2 regions of the Rhizobium anhuiense bv. trifolii genome follow, and region 2 is predicted to be linked to the other one. Evidence: predicted binding sites of a transcription regulator. Region 2 holds the regulator's gene; the other holds the start of a gene.
What was found. Region 2 encodes PhoB, which activates phosphate uptake and scavenging genes when phosphate is short. Its sites were predicted from a motif close to TGTCATNNANCTGTCAT; they were not measured.

Region 1 (5,732 bases), on a different replicon from region 2:
GTCGGCGCTGTCATAGCACTGGTCGAGAACCTGAGCTTCCCACTCGGGATAGGTCTTCATATCGGAATTGGACGAGCCGCAGACCACGAGTTCGAGCGATTTGTCGAAGCCGCGCATGGCTTTGGCCGTCTCATCCGCCAGCCGGCCATATTCATAGGCCGATTTGTGACCGACCTGCCAGGGCCCATCCATCTCGTTGCCGAGGCACCACAATTTGACATCGTGCGGATTGGACCAGCCGTGCTTGCGGCGCAGATCCGACCAGTAGGTGCCGCCGGGATGATTGCAATATTCCAGGAAATTGCGGGCGGCATCGAGGCCGCGTGATCCGAGATTGACGGCGAGCATCGGCTTGGTGTTGGCCTTCTTGCACCAGTCGACGAATTCATTGACGCCGATCTGGTTGGCTTCGCGGGTGCGCCAGGCAAGATCGAGGCGAACCGGGCGCTCCGAACGCGGGCCGACGCCGTCTTCCCAATTATAGGCCGAGACGAAATTGCCGCCGGGATAACGGCAATATGGCGTGTCGAGCTCACGCACAAGATCGAGCACGTCGCGGCGAAATCCGTCCTCGTCGGCTGTGGGATGTCCGGGCTCATAGATGCCGCCGTAAATCGCTCTGCCGAGATGTTCGAGAAATGAACTGTAGAGCCTGGCGTCAATGGTCGCGACGCGGAAATCGCGGTGGGCAACGACATTCGTCTTCAACGGATCCTCCCGTTTATATATCAGAATTTTTGTTTTCTTGCCTCTAACTTGATATCAGGAATGTCGTTCTGTCAACCGAGTTGCGGTTTTAATCATACTAATTCAATTTTCGGAAATAATTGTTTTATTACAGTATGTTGTCGTGCATTTTTGGTTGTCAAATCTGGAAAGAAGCGTGATATTTAAATCAAGATTTCCGATATTTATAATTTAGACATGCAGCCGCATGATGATATCGCGTCCATGATTTCCGAAGCCGCGGCCGAAAATATTCACGCCGCCGGTATGGCCGGCATTCTCGGCGATGCCGACCCTAAGCCGGATCGAGGAGTGCTGGGCAAGCGCCAGATCGCTGAGCGTGACATTCGATGCGGCGATGCCGTCGATGAAGGTTCCGCGCGTCGAGATGCGCCAGGTCTTCATCATCCCATATTGCGAGCCCTCGAGCTTCCACCATGCCGGCGTGAAGGCGCCGCGCTTGTCGCCGTAATCGCCGGGCGATGTCCAGGTGCCGATCGCCATGCCGTTGACCCAGAGCGTGATATCGGAGGGCCAGTCCGGATTGGTGCCGGGCACCTCGGACGACAGCTCCAGCGAAAACTCGATGGCGCGGATATCCTTGTTCAACACCTTGGCGTTGTTGGGGAATTTATATTCCACATAGCCCCGGCCGAACCAGACGAGCCCGGCCTGCATGCGCTGCGGATCGAGGAAATAGTCGGGCACATCGAGGGGACCGATGACGCTCTCGGTCGAGCAAAGACCGCAAGGCGCATGGACGTCGCAACTGGTGTACAACCCCACAGGCATCTCGACTTCGATGATATTGTTGGCCCTTTGGGCAGCACTTTCCTCGAAGCTGATCAGAATTTCGCTGTAGATCGCCGAGCAGATCTTCTGATTTCCCTTGCGGGCTTTCGCCAGCTGGGAATCGACAAGCCGGGCGTCCTCCAAAATCTGGATGCCGGTTGCGACGGTGGATTGGGGGAGGGAAAGCGCGCGTGCGATGTCGTTGATATTCATCGGCCCTTTGGCACAGAGCAGCTTGAGAATCTCAATCCGCGCCGGCGCCGAAAGGGCGCGGATCGCATCGTTATTTTCGCCGGCGGCAATCGTCAAAAACGAGCGTTCCATCATTCCCCCATGATTTCCGATAAAATGATGTATATCGGAAATCATGATACATCAAGTGGGGATGCTTCGACGGTTTGATTGTTATTGTTGAGAAAGACGTCATTCCTAATGCCCGGCCGACTTGGGCAGCAGATCGGCATCCGTCAGGCTTCCCAAGAAAGCGACGATGTCGTCGATCTCGGGGTCGGTGAGGGCAGGCGCATCGCCGGACTTCCGGCCGAAGGGTGGGTCCTGGTTGAGATTGTCCCAATAGGCTTGCGGCAGGTCGTCATATCTACGGACCGTGCCATCTGAATTTTTCGGATACCACCGGCCGGGATCGCTGTCGCGGGTCGCATAGAAGGAGACGACGTCGCGCAGCGAGTGGAAATAGCCGTTGTGGAAGAAGCTCTTCTTCAGAGCGACATTGCGCAGCGTCGGGGTGCGGAACAGGCCGCAATAGTCGCTGCGTCCAGCAAAGTCGGTGCGCTGAGGGCCGCAGAGGCCGAGATCGTGATAGTTCGGATCGCTATTGGCCGGGATTGCCATATTGCGGGGAGCGGCGAGCCCGAGGAAGCCGAAATCGGAAAATTGCGGCGGTTCGCCGTCATTGGCAGGCTCGCTCAGATGACAGCTCGAACAGTTGCCCTTGGCCGGATCCTCGAACAGCTGCCGCCCCCGTAGCTCCTGCGCTGTCAGCGTCGCCTTGCCGGCGAGAAAGGCGTCGTAGCGGCTGGAATAGGGATAAAAATCCGGGCCGCTCTGTTCGAAGGTGGCGAGCGCCTCGGCGGCGGCGTCGAAGGCATCGTCGGGATTGTCGAACACCGTCTCGCCGAATGCCGCCTCGATGTCATCGGCATAGGCTGCCTTCTGCAGCTTTGCCACCACTTCGGCCGCATCCTTGTTTCCCATCTCGAAGGGCGAAAGCAACGGGATCTTCGCCTGATCGGCGCCGTGGTCGACACGGCCGTCCCAGGTCAGGCCGCCGGTCGGGCCATTGTCGACGCTTTCGTCGCCCTCGTCCTCGGAATCGTAATAATGCTCGGTGAAGGTGGGTACCGCCTGGAGGTAGCGCAGCGTCGGCACGGCGCGCAGCCCCGGCCGGTCCATATGCTGGCCGCCGATTTCGACCGGTGTGGCCGATGCCGGACCGAAGGCGTGAGCCGGATCATGGCAGGACGCGCAGGCCTGGAGCCCCGAGGCCGACAGCGAGGCATCCGAGAATATCTTGCGGCCGAGCGCGGTGAGCGTTTCGGCTCGGGCAAAGGCCTCGGCGCGCGACATCGGGCCGGGATGCAGGCCGGCCGTGGTCGCCGCGCTGCTTTGCCGCAGCGGAAGACTGGCAAGACAGAGCGCCACAGCACCCATGCTCACCGCCAGGCCGGACCGCACAAGCCAGATGGTCTTGATTGCCATGATAAGGATTCCAATAGCTTAAGACTGGTTTGCTCCATGATCGAACCTGGTTGCAACAAATTGATGACGGCTATCGCCTGCGGCATCACGCCAACCCCCGATGTCACAAAGTTGATAGACGGCCGGAATAGCGTTTGGACGCCCCCGAGCGTTCTCCGCTCCCTCTAGCCAACGCCCCCTAGCCATGAGGAACTGACGTGAAAAGACTGAAGACCCTCCATTCCATCTGTCTCGCCGGATCGGCCATCGTGCCGTTTGCGATCACAACGGCAGCCCATGCGACGCCCGCCGGTTACGACAAGATCGACAATGTCGTCGTCATCTATGCCGAAAACCGCAGCTTCGATAATCTCTACGGCAGCTTTCCCGGCGTCGACGGGCTCTCGAACGCGACCGTCGATCACGCCCGCCAGCTCGACCGCGACGGCCAGCCGCTATCCGAACTGCCGCCCGCCTGGGGCGGCCTCACCGCCAAAGGCGTGACGCCTGCCGTCACCGAGGCGCAGTCGGCCCATCTTGCCAACGCCACCTTTGAGATCGACGATCCCAACGGTTTTGCGCAGTCGCCTTCGGTCATCACCCGCGATCTCTGGCACCGCTTCTACCAGGAGCAGATGCAGATCGACGGCGGCAAGAACGACAAATTCGTCGCCTGGGCCGATTCCGGCAGCCTCGTCATGGGGCACTACGACGGCTCCGTCCTGCCGATGTGGCAGGTCGCCAAGAAATACGTCATTGCCGACAACTTCTTCCAGGGCGCCTTCGGCGGTTCCTTCCTCAATCATTTCGCGCTGGTCTGCGCCTGCACGCCCTATTATCCCGACGCCGACAAGAACCCGGCAAAGCCGACCATTGCCAAGGTCGATGCGGACGGCACGTCGCTTGTTGTGGCGGAAAACGGCCCGAAGTCGGCGCTGGAGGGCGCCCCGAAATTCGTCTCCGACGGCACGCTGACCCCCGACTTCTACGCCGTCAACACCATGCAGCCGCCCTACCAGCCGAGCGCCAATCCGCCGGCCAAGGACGGCGATCCGGCCTATGCCGATCCCACCGCCGCAACGACGCTGCCTCCGCAGCATGAAATCACCATCGGCGACCTGCTGTCGCTGAAGGGCGTCAGCTGGGCATGGTATAGCGGCGCCTGGCAGGCAGCCCTCGACGGCAAGAACGCCACGCCGGTGCCGAACTTCCAGTTCCACCACCAGCCGTTCAACTATTTCGCCAATTTCGCGCCAGGCACGCCGGCGCGCGCCGAACATCTGAGGGATGGCGGTCTTGGCGGCGAAGCCTTCCTCAGGGATATCGACGATGGCAAGCTGCCCGCGGTCTCCTTCTACAAACCGCAGGGCAACCTCAACGAACATGGCGGTTATGCCGACGTGTCGAGCGGCGACCAGCATCTTGCCGATATCGTCTCCCACCTCGAGAAGAGCCCGCAATGGAGCCATATGCTCGTCATCGTCACCTATGACGAGAATGGCGGCTTCTGGGATCACGTCGCGCCGCCGAAGGCCGATCGCTGGGGCCCGGGCAACCGCATTCCGGCCTTCATCATCTCGCCCTTCGCCAAGAGCGGCATGGTCGATCACACCCAGTACGACACGACCTCGATCATCCGCTTCATCACCGCGCGCTATGATTTGCCGGTGCTGCCCGGCATCCTCGCCCGCGACAAGGCGCTGCGCAACAATGATCGGCCGCCGATGGGCGACCTCACAGCCGCGCTCGACCTGACGCATTGACGATTGCGAGCGGCCCCTGTTCGGGGCCGCTCCATCTGTTTCTTTACGTATTCCGGACGCAAAACCGCTGCGGACTTTTGCTGGAACTGCTTGCCGTCACCGCCGCAGTAATGGTCGCAATGCGGTCTGCGTTTCCTTCAGCAGCGGCAGATACCGCTCCTTCATCTCCGCGGCCGGCACGAGAGCGGCCGGCGCCCCGATATTGATCGCCGCGACGGTTTCGCCGCGGTCGTTGTCGATGGGCACGGCAATGGAGCAGAGACCGATCTCCAGCTCCTGATCGATGATGGCGTAGCCCTCGGCGCGCACACGGCGGAATTCTGTGATGAGCTCCTCCGGATCGGTTCTGGTATTCACAGTGTTCTTCTTCAGCTCGCTGCGGGCCAGGATGGCGCGCGCCTCGCTCTCGGAAAGGGCCGCAAGCAGCACCCGGCCCATCGAGGCGCAGTAGGCGGGCAGGCGGCTTCCGGGGGTCAAATTGATCGACATGACGCGGCGCTGCGAGGCGCGGGCGACATAGACGATTTCGGTGCCGTCGAGCACCGAGGCCGAGGCACTCTGGCCGGCCTTTTCGGAGAGAAGATCGAGATGCGGTTGCAGCAGCGCCGGCAGCGGCGTCGCCGCGAGATAGGCATGGCCAAGCCGCAGGATCTTCGGTGTCAGGGTGAAGAACTTGCCGTCGTAATCGGCATAACCGAGTTCGGCGAGCGTCAGCAGCGAGCGGCGCACGGCGGCGCGATCGAGCGCCGTCAG
Region 2 (5,732 bases):
CTTCCTCTTCATCCTGCTGTGGACGGTGATCGGCAAGGGCTACACCGCCTTCCAGCAGACGGCGATCACCCTGCCGATCGAATTCTCGGAGAAGACGATCGACCCGAACAACAAGCGTGCGACCGACCCTTCGGTGCTGATCGCCGCCAACTATCCGGTTCTCCTGCGCGACGCGATCGTCAAGCAACTGAACATCAATGCCGCAAGCCGCCCTGATGTGCGCGATGCCTCGGCCATGCTGTCGAAGAGCGCCCCGATCCAGCTGCGCGACATGGTCATGTCAGACCCGTCGATCATCGGCAAGACGGTCAATGTCACGGTGCTTGCCGACGCCAATGTCGACAGCGCCAACAAGGGCCAGATCGATCTTTCGGTCGATGAGAAGAACCGCAAGGTCAACGACAAGCAGGTTGGCTGGATGAACGAGCTGAAGGCGAGCGGCGCTCTTCACAAGCAGTTCAACACCGGCCTCTTCGTCAACGGCAACTCCAGCCGTCCGGAGGCCGCAGGCCTTGGCGTCGCCCTCATCGGCTCGCTCTACCTGATGCTGATCGTGCTGGTGCTGTCGCTGCCGATCGGCGTCGCCGCCTCGATCTATCTCGAGGAGTTTGCGCCGAAGAACAAGCTGACGGACCTGATCGAGGTCAACATCAACAACCTCGCCGCGGTTCCCTCGATCGTCTACGGTCTGCTCGGTCTGTCCGTCTTCATCAACTTCATCGGCCTGCCGCGCTCGGCGTCGCTGGTCGGCGGCCTGGTGCTGACGCTGATGACCCTGCCGACGATCATCATCGCCACGCGTGCCGCTCTTCGCGCCGTGCCGCCGTCGATCCGCGCCGCAGCCCTCGGCCTCGGGGCTTCCAAGATGCAGATGGTGTTCCACCACGTTCTGCCGCTCGCCATGCCCGGCATCCTCACCGGCACGATCATCGGCCTGGCGCATGCGCTCGGCGAAACCGCGCCGCTGCTCCTGATCGGCATGGTCGCCTTCGTCGCCAACGCGCCGACGACGCCGCTCGATCCCTCGACGGCTCTGCCCGTACAGGTCTATATGTGGGCCAACGAGGCCGAACGTGCCTTCGTCGAGCGTACTTCGGGTGCCATCATCGTTCTGCTCCTGTTCCTGATCGTCATGAACATGGGCGCCATCCTCTTGCGTCGTCGCTTCGAGCGCCGCTGGTAAACGGAGTTAAACATCATGAACATGTTGACGGAAGCTGCAGTTGAAAAGGCGCTGGATCACAAGATGAGCAACGTCCCGTATAAGATGATCGGAAAGGATGTCTCGGTTTACTACGGCGAAAAGCGCGCGCTTTTCGATGTGAACCTGAACATCCGCGAAAACACCGTAACCGCCCTGATCGGCCCGTCCGGCTGCGGCAAGTCGACCTTCCTGCGGAGCCTCAACCGCATGAACGACACGATCGACGGATGCCGCGTCACCGGCAAGATCACGCTCGATACCGACGATATCTATGATCCGGATATCGACGTCGTCGAACTTCGCGCCCGCGTCGGCATGGTCTTCCAGAAGCCGAACCCGTTTCCGAAGACGATCTACGAAAACGTCTCCTACGGCCCGCGCATCCATGGCCTGGCCAAGTCGAAGGCCGATCTCGACCAGATCGTCGAGACCAGCCTGCAGCGCGCCGGCCTCTGGAACGAGGTCAAGGACCGCGTGCATGAATCCGGCACCGGCCTGTCCGGCGGTCAGCAGCAGCGCCTCTGCATTGCCCGTGCCGTCGCCGTCAGCCCTGAGGTCATCCTGATGGACGAGCCCTGCTCGGCGCTCGACCCGATCGCCACCGCCAAGGTCGAGGAACTGATCCACGAGCTGCGCGAGAACTACACGATCGTCATCGTTACCCACTCCATGCAGCAGGCCGCGCGCGTCTCGCAGCGCACCGCCATGTTCCACCTCGGCAATCTCGTCGAGGAGAACGACACCGACAAGATGTTCACCAATCCGGACGATCCGCGCACCCAGGATTACATCATGGGTCGCTTCGGCTGATCCTGGCGTCACCAAGCCTTTCCGTTATTCGAGGATAAAGCCCCATGGCATCGACACATATTTATTCTGCCTATGATGATGATCTGAAGTTCCTGTCCAGGCGGATTTCCGAAATGGGCGGCCTGGCCGAGCAGATGGTCGCCGAAGCCGTGCGGGCGCTGGTCAACGGCGATACCGCGCTGGCGCAGAAGGTCATCTCCGACGATGTGATCCTCGATCACGCCGAACGCGAAATCGGCGACAAGGCGATCGTCACCATCGCCCGCCGTCAGCCGATGGCCGCGGACCTGCGCGAAATCATGGGCTCGATCCGCATCGCCGCCGATCTCGAACGCGTCGGCGACCTCGGCAAGAACACCGCCAAACGCGTCATCGCCGTCCAAAGCACCGGCGTTCCCCGCAAGCTCGCCCGCGGCCTCGAGCATCTCTCCGAACTGGCGCTCGTCCAGCTCAAGGAAGTGCTCGATGTCTACACCAATCGCTCCGCCGACAAGGCGAACGCGATCCGCGAACGCGACAACGAGATCGACGCGATGTACACCTCGCTGTTTCGCGAGCTCCTGACCTACATGATGGAAGATCCGCGCAACATCACCAGCTGCACGCATCTTCTCTTCTGCGCCAAGAACATCGAGCGCATCGGCGACCACGCCACCAACATCGCCGAGACGATCTTTTACATGGCGACAGGTGCGCAGCCGGAAGGCGATCGTCCGAAAGACGACAGCGCCAACACCGTCGGCGCGGTAACCGAATAACCGCCCGGGCCGGACGGCCGGGCTAGAAGCTTGCGTGCGCGCCCATCCGGGGCGCGCAAAGAGGTCGCAGCCAATTCTGAATTTGCGCAGGGTGCATTGCTTGAACCATCCCCGGTTCAAGGATCATGCGCGAGGAGACCGACACGCATGATCCCGAGAGTTGCAGTTGTTGAAGACGAGGAAGCCCTGAGCGTGCTTCTTCGCTACAATCTCGAAGCGGAAGGCTTCGAGGTCGATACCATCCTTCGTGGCGACGAAGCCGAAATGCGGCTTCAGGAGCGCACGCCCGATCTGCTCATCCTCGATTGGATGCTGCCTGGCGTCTCCGGCATCGAACTCTGCCGGCGCCTGCGCATGCGGCCGGAAACCGAGCGCCTGCCGATCATCATGCTGACGGCGCGCGGCGAAGAGAGCGAGCGCGTCCGCGGGCTTTCGACGGGGGCCGACGATTATGTCGTCAAGCCCTTCTCGACCCCCGAGCTCGTTGCCCGCGTCAAGGCGATGCTGCGCCGCGCCCGTCCCGAGGTGCTGTCGACGGTGCTGAAATGCGGCGATATCGAACTCGACCGCGAAACCCACCGGGTCCATCGCAAGACCCGCGAAGTCCGCCTCGGCCCCACCGAATTCCGCCTGCTGGAATTCCTGATGTCGTCGCCGGGCCGGGTCTTCTCCCGCTCGCAGCTTCTCGACGGTGTCTGGGGCCACGATATCTATGTCGACGAACGCACCGTCGACGTCCATGTCGGCCGCCTGCGCAAGGCGCTGAATTTCTCCAACATGCAGGACGTCATCCGCACCGTCCGCGGCGCCGGTTATTCGATGGAAGCCTGAGGGCCTCCATTCTGATTGCTGACAACGTCGCTCGAGCTAGCGTCTGCCCCTCACCCTAACCCTCTCCCCGTAAAACGGGGCGAGGGGACGTGCCCTGCGACAGGTTAGCGGGGAACGGAGAGGTCGCGGCATATCCCCTTCGCCCCGCAAGCGGGGAGAAGGTGCCGGCAGGCGGATGAGGGGCAGCCATCCGCGCGAACCAATAACCACAAAAAAACGGGCCAGTCGGCCCGTTTCTCATGTGCGGCGATGTTACCCGCTCAGCTGGCCCGCGCTGCTGCCCGGCGGCGTTCGTTGACCGGCTGGTAGGCAAGCTTCTGGTGATAGCTGCAATAGGGCGAATTGTCGGGGGATTCGCAGCCGCAGAAGTGGAAGTCGTCCTTCAGCGGATCGCCGACCGGCCACTTGCAGGTGCGTTCGGTCAGTTCCGTCAGGCCGAGGCGTCGGGAAATCGGAACGACCACGTTGCCTCTCGGCACGTATTCCATTTCCTCGATCGTTTCGATCTCGATCTCTTCCTTCAGCATCGTCGCGCCCTGCTGGCGGGTAACGGTGCGAGTGGCGACCCGTGAGGCGTAGTTCGGCGCGCGCGGCGCAGAAGTATTGCGTTTCGGCGTTCGGGCGGCATTGGCGGTACCGCCGGCCTTGGCACGGCCGGGGAGGCTCAGCCGATGCACCTTGCCGATGACCGCGTTTCTGCTGACGCCACCAAGTTGTGCCGCGATCTGGCTGGCGCTCAGTCCTTCGGCCCAGAGCTTCTTGAGTTTCTCGACCCGCTCGTCTGTCCAGTTCATGCCCTGTCTCCACCTTTTGCGTTGGTGATGGCAGAATCCCTCACCGTTGTCCCGGAAGGCTCCGAAACAAGAAACGCTTGATCAATTTTGGTGACTAGTTCCGCCGCATGCAGTCTAGTAATTGAACTTTAACCTAGTGTGAGGCTGACTCCGTGACAAGAGTCGCATGAATCCGGATGAATCGAATTTCAAGTTTTCCCCAACTTGCTGCCCCGGCGTGGCATTTCTGCAATAATGCCTGTTGAGGACGGATAATGCTGCTGTACAAGCTTGCTGCATGCGCTAAGGGCGCAGTTTTGTTGACATTGCAGCGCGAAAAGGAAATAGTGCCAGTCGCCGCCGCAAGGCGGCATTTTTGATTTTTCGGGCCTGGTTTTCTTAGCCGGAGTCCGGAGCTTGATAACATCGATGGGAGATCGCGCTATGGCTGAAGCCGCGCCGCTTTATGACACCTATTCTCGTGCCCCGTTGCGGTTCGAGCGAGGCGAGGGCGTGTGGCTGATCACCGAAAGCGGCGAGCGATATCTCGATTTCGGCGCCGGCGTCGCCGTCACTTCGGTCGGCCACAGCAATCCGCATGTGGTCGGCGCGCTGAAGGAGCAGGCCGACAAGGTCTGGCATCTCTCCAACATCTATGAGATCCCCGGCCAGGAGCGTCTGGCCAAACGGCTGACCGACGCCACCTTCGCCGACAAGGTGTTCTTCACCAATTCGGGCGCCGAGGCGCTCGAATGCGCGATCAAGACGGCGCGCCGTTATCAGTATTCCAAGGGTCATCCCGAGCGCTTCCATATCATCACCTTCGAGGGCGCCTTTCACGGCCGGACGCTGGCGACGATCGCCGCCGGCGGCCAGGAGAAATATCTTGAGGGCTTCGGCCCCAAGGCGCCGGGTTTCGATCAGGTGGCTTTCGGCGACATCGAAGCGGTGCGCGCCGCGATCACCGATGCCACCGCCGGAATTCTCATCGAGCCGGTGCAGGGCGAGGGCGGCGTGCGTCCGGCCACCCCCGAATTCATGAAGGCGCTTCGCCAGATCTGCGACGAAAATGGCCTGCTGCTGATCCTCGACGAGGTCCAGACCGGGGTCGGGCGCACCGGCAGGCTCTTCGCCCATGAATGGTCGGGCGTCACCCCCGACATCATGGCGGTCGCCAAGGGAATCGGCGGCGGTTTCCCGCTCGGCGCCTGCCTTGCCACAGCAGAGGCTGCCTCCGGCATGAAGGCCGGCACGCACGGCTCGACCTATGGCGGCAATCCGCTCGCCATGGCCGTCGGCAGCGCCGTGCTCGACATCATTCTCGCCGATGGCTTCCTCCAGCAGGTGCGCGACGTC

Region 1: a site for PhoB is predicted at 3,290-3,306, ahead of NE851_RS03355 (acid phosphatase). Genes of this name have one in related genera too.

The regions. Positions count from the first base shown of each region.
Region 1 covers NZ_CP098801.1:693,160-698,891, forward strand. The annotation lists gene arfA (arabinosylfuranosidase ArfA) at 1-708, opposite strand, end outside; gene NE851_RS03345 (ArsR/SmtB family transcription factor) at 919-1,845, opposite strand; gene NE851_RS03350 (cytochrome-c peroxidase) at 1,948-3,237, opposite strand; gene NE851_RS03355 (acid phosphatase) at 3,435-4,979, shown strand; gene NE851_RS03360 (IclR family transcriptional regulator domain-containing protein) at 5,076-5,732, opposite strand, start outside.
Region 2 covers NZ_CP098803.1:830,433-836,164, forward strand. The annotation lists gene pstA (phosphate ABC transporter permease PstA) at 1-1,183, shown strand, start outside; gene pstB (phosphate ABC transporter ATP-binding protein PstB) at 1,199-2,014, shown strand; gene phoU (phosphate signaling complex protein PhoU) at 2,059-2,772, shown strand; gene phoB (phosphate regulon transcriptional regulator PhoB) at 2,920-3,603, shown strand; gene NE851_RS12695 (GcrA family cell cycle regulator) at 3,864-4,397, opposite strand; gene NE851_RS12700 (aspartate aminotransferase family protein) at 4,821-5,732, shown strand, end outside.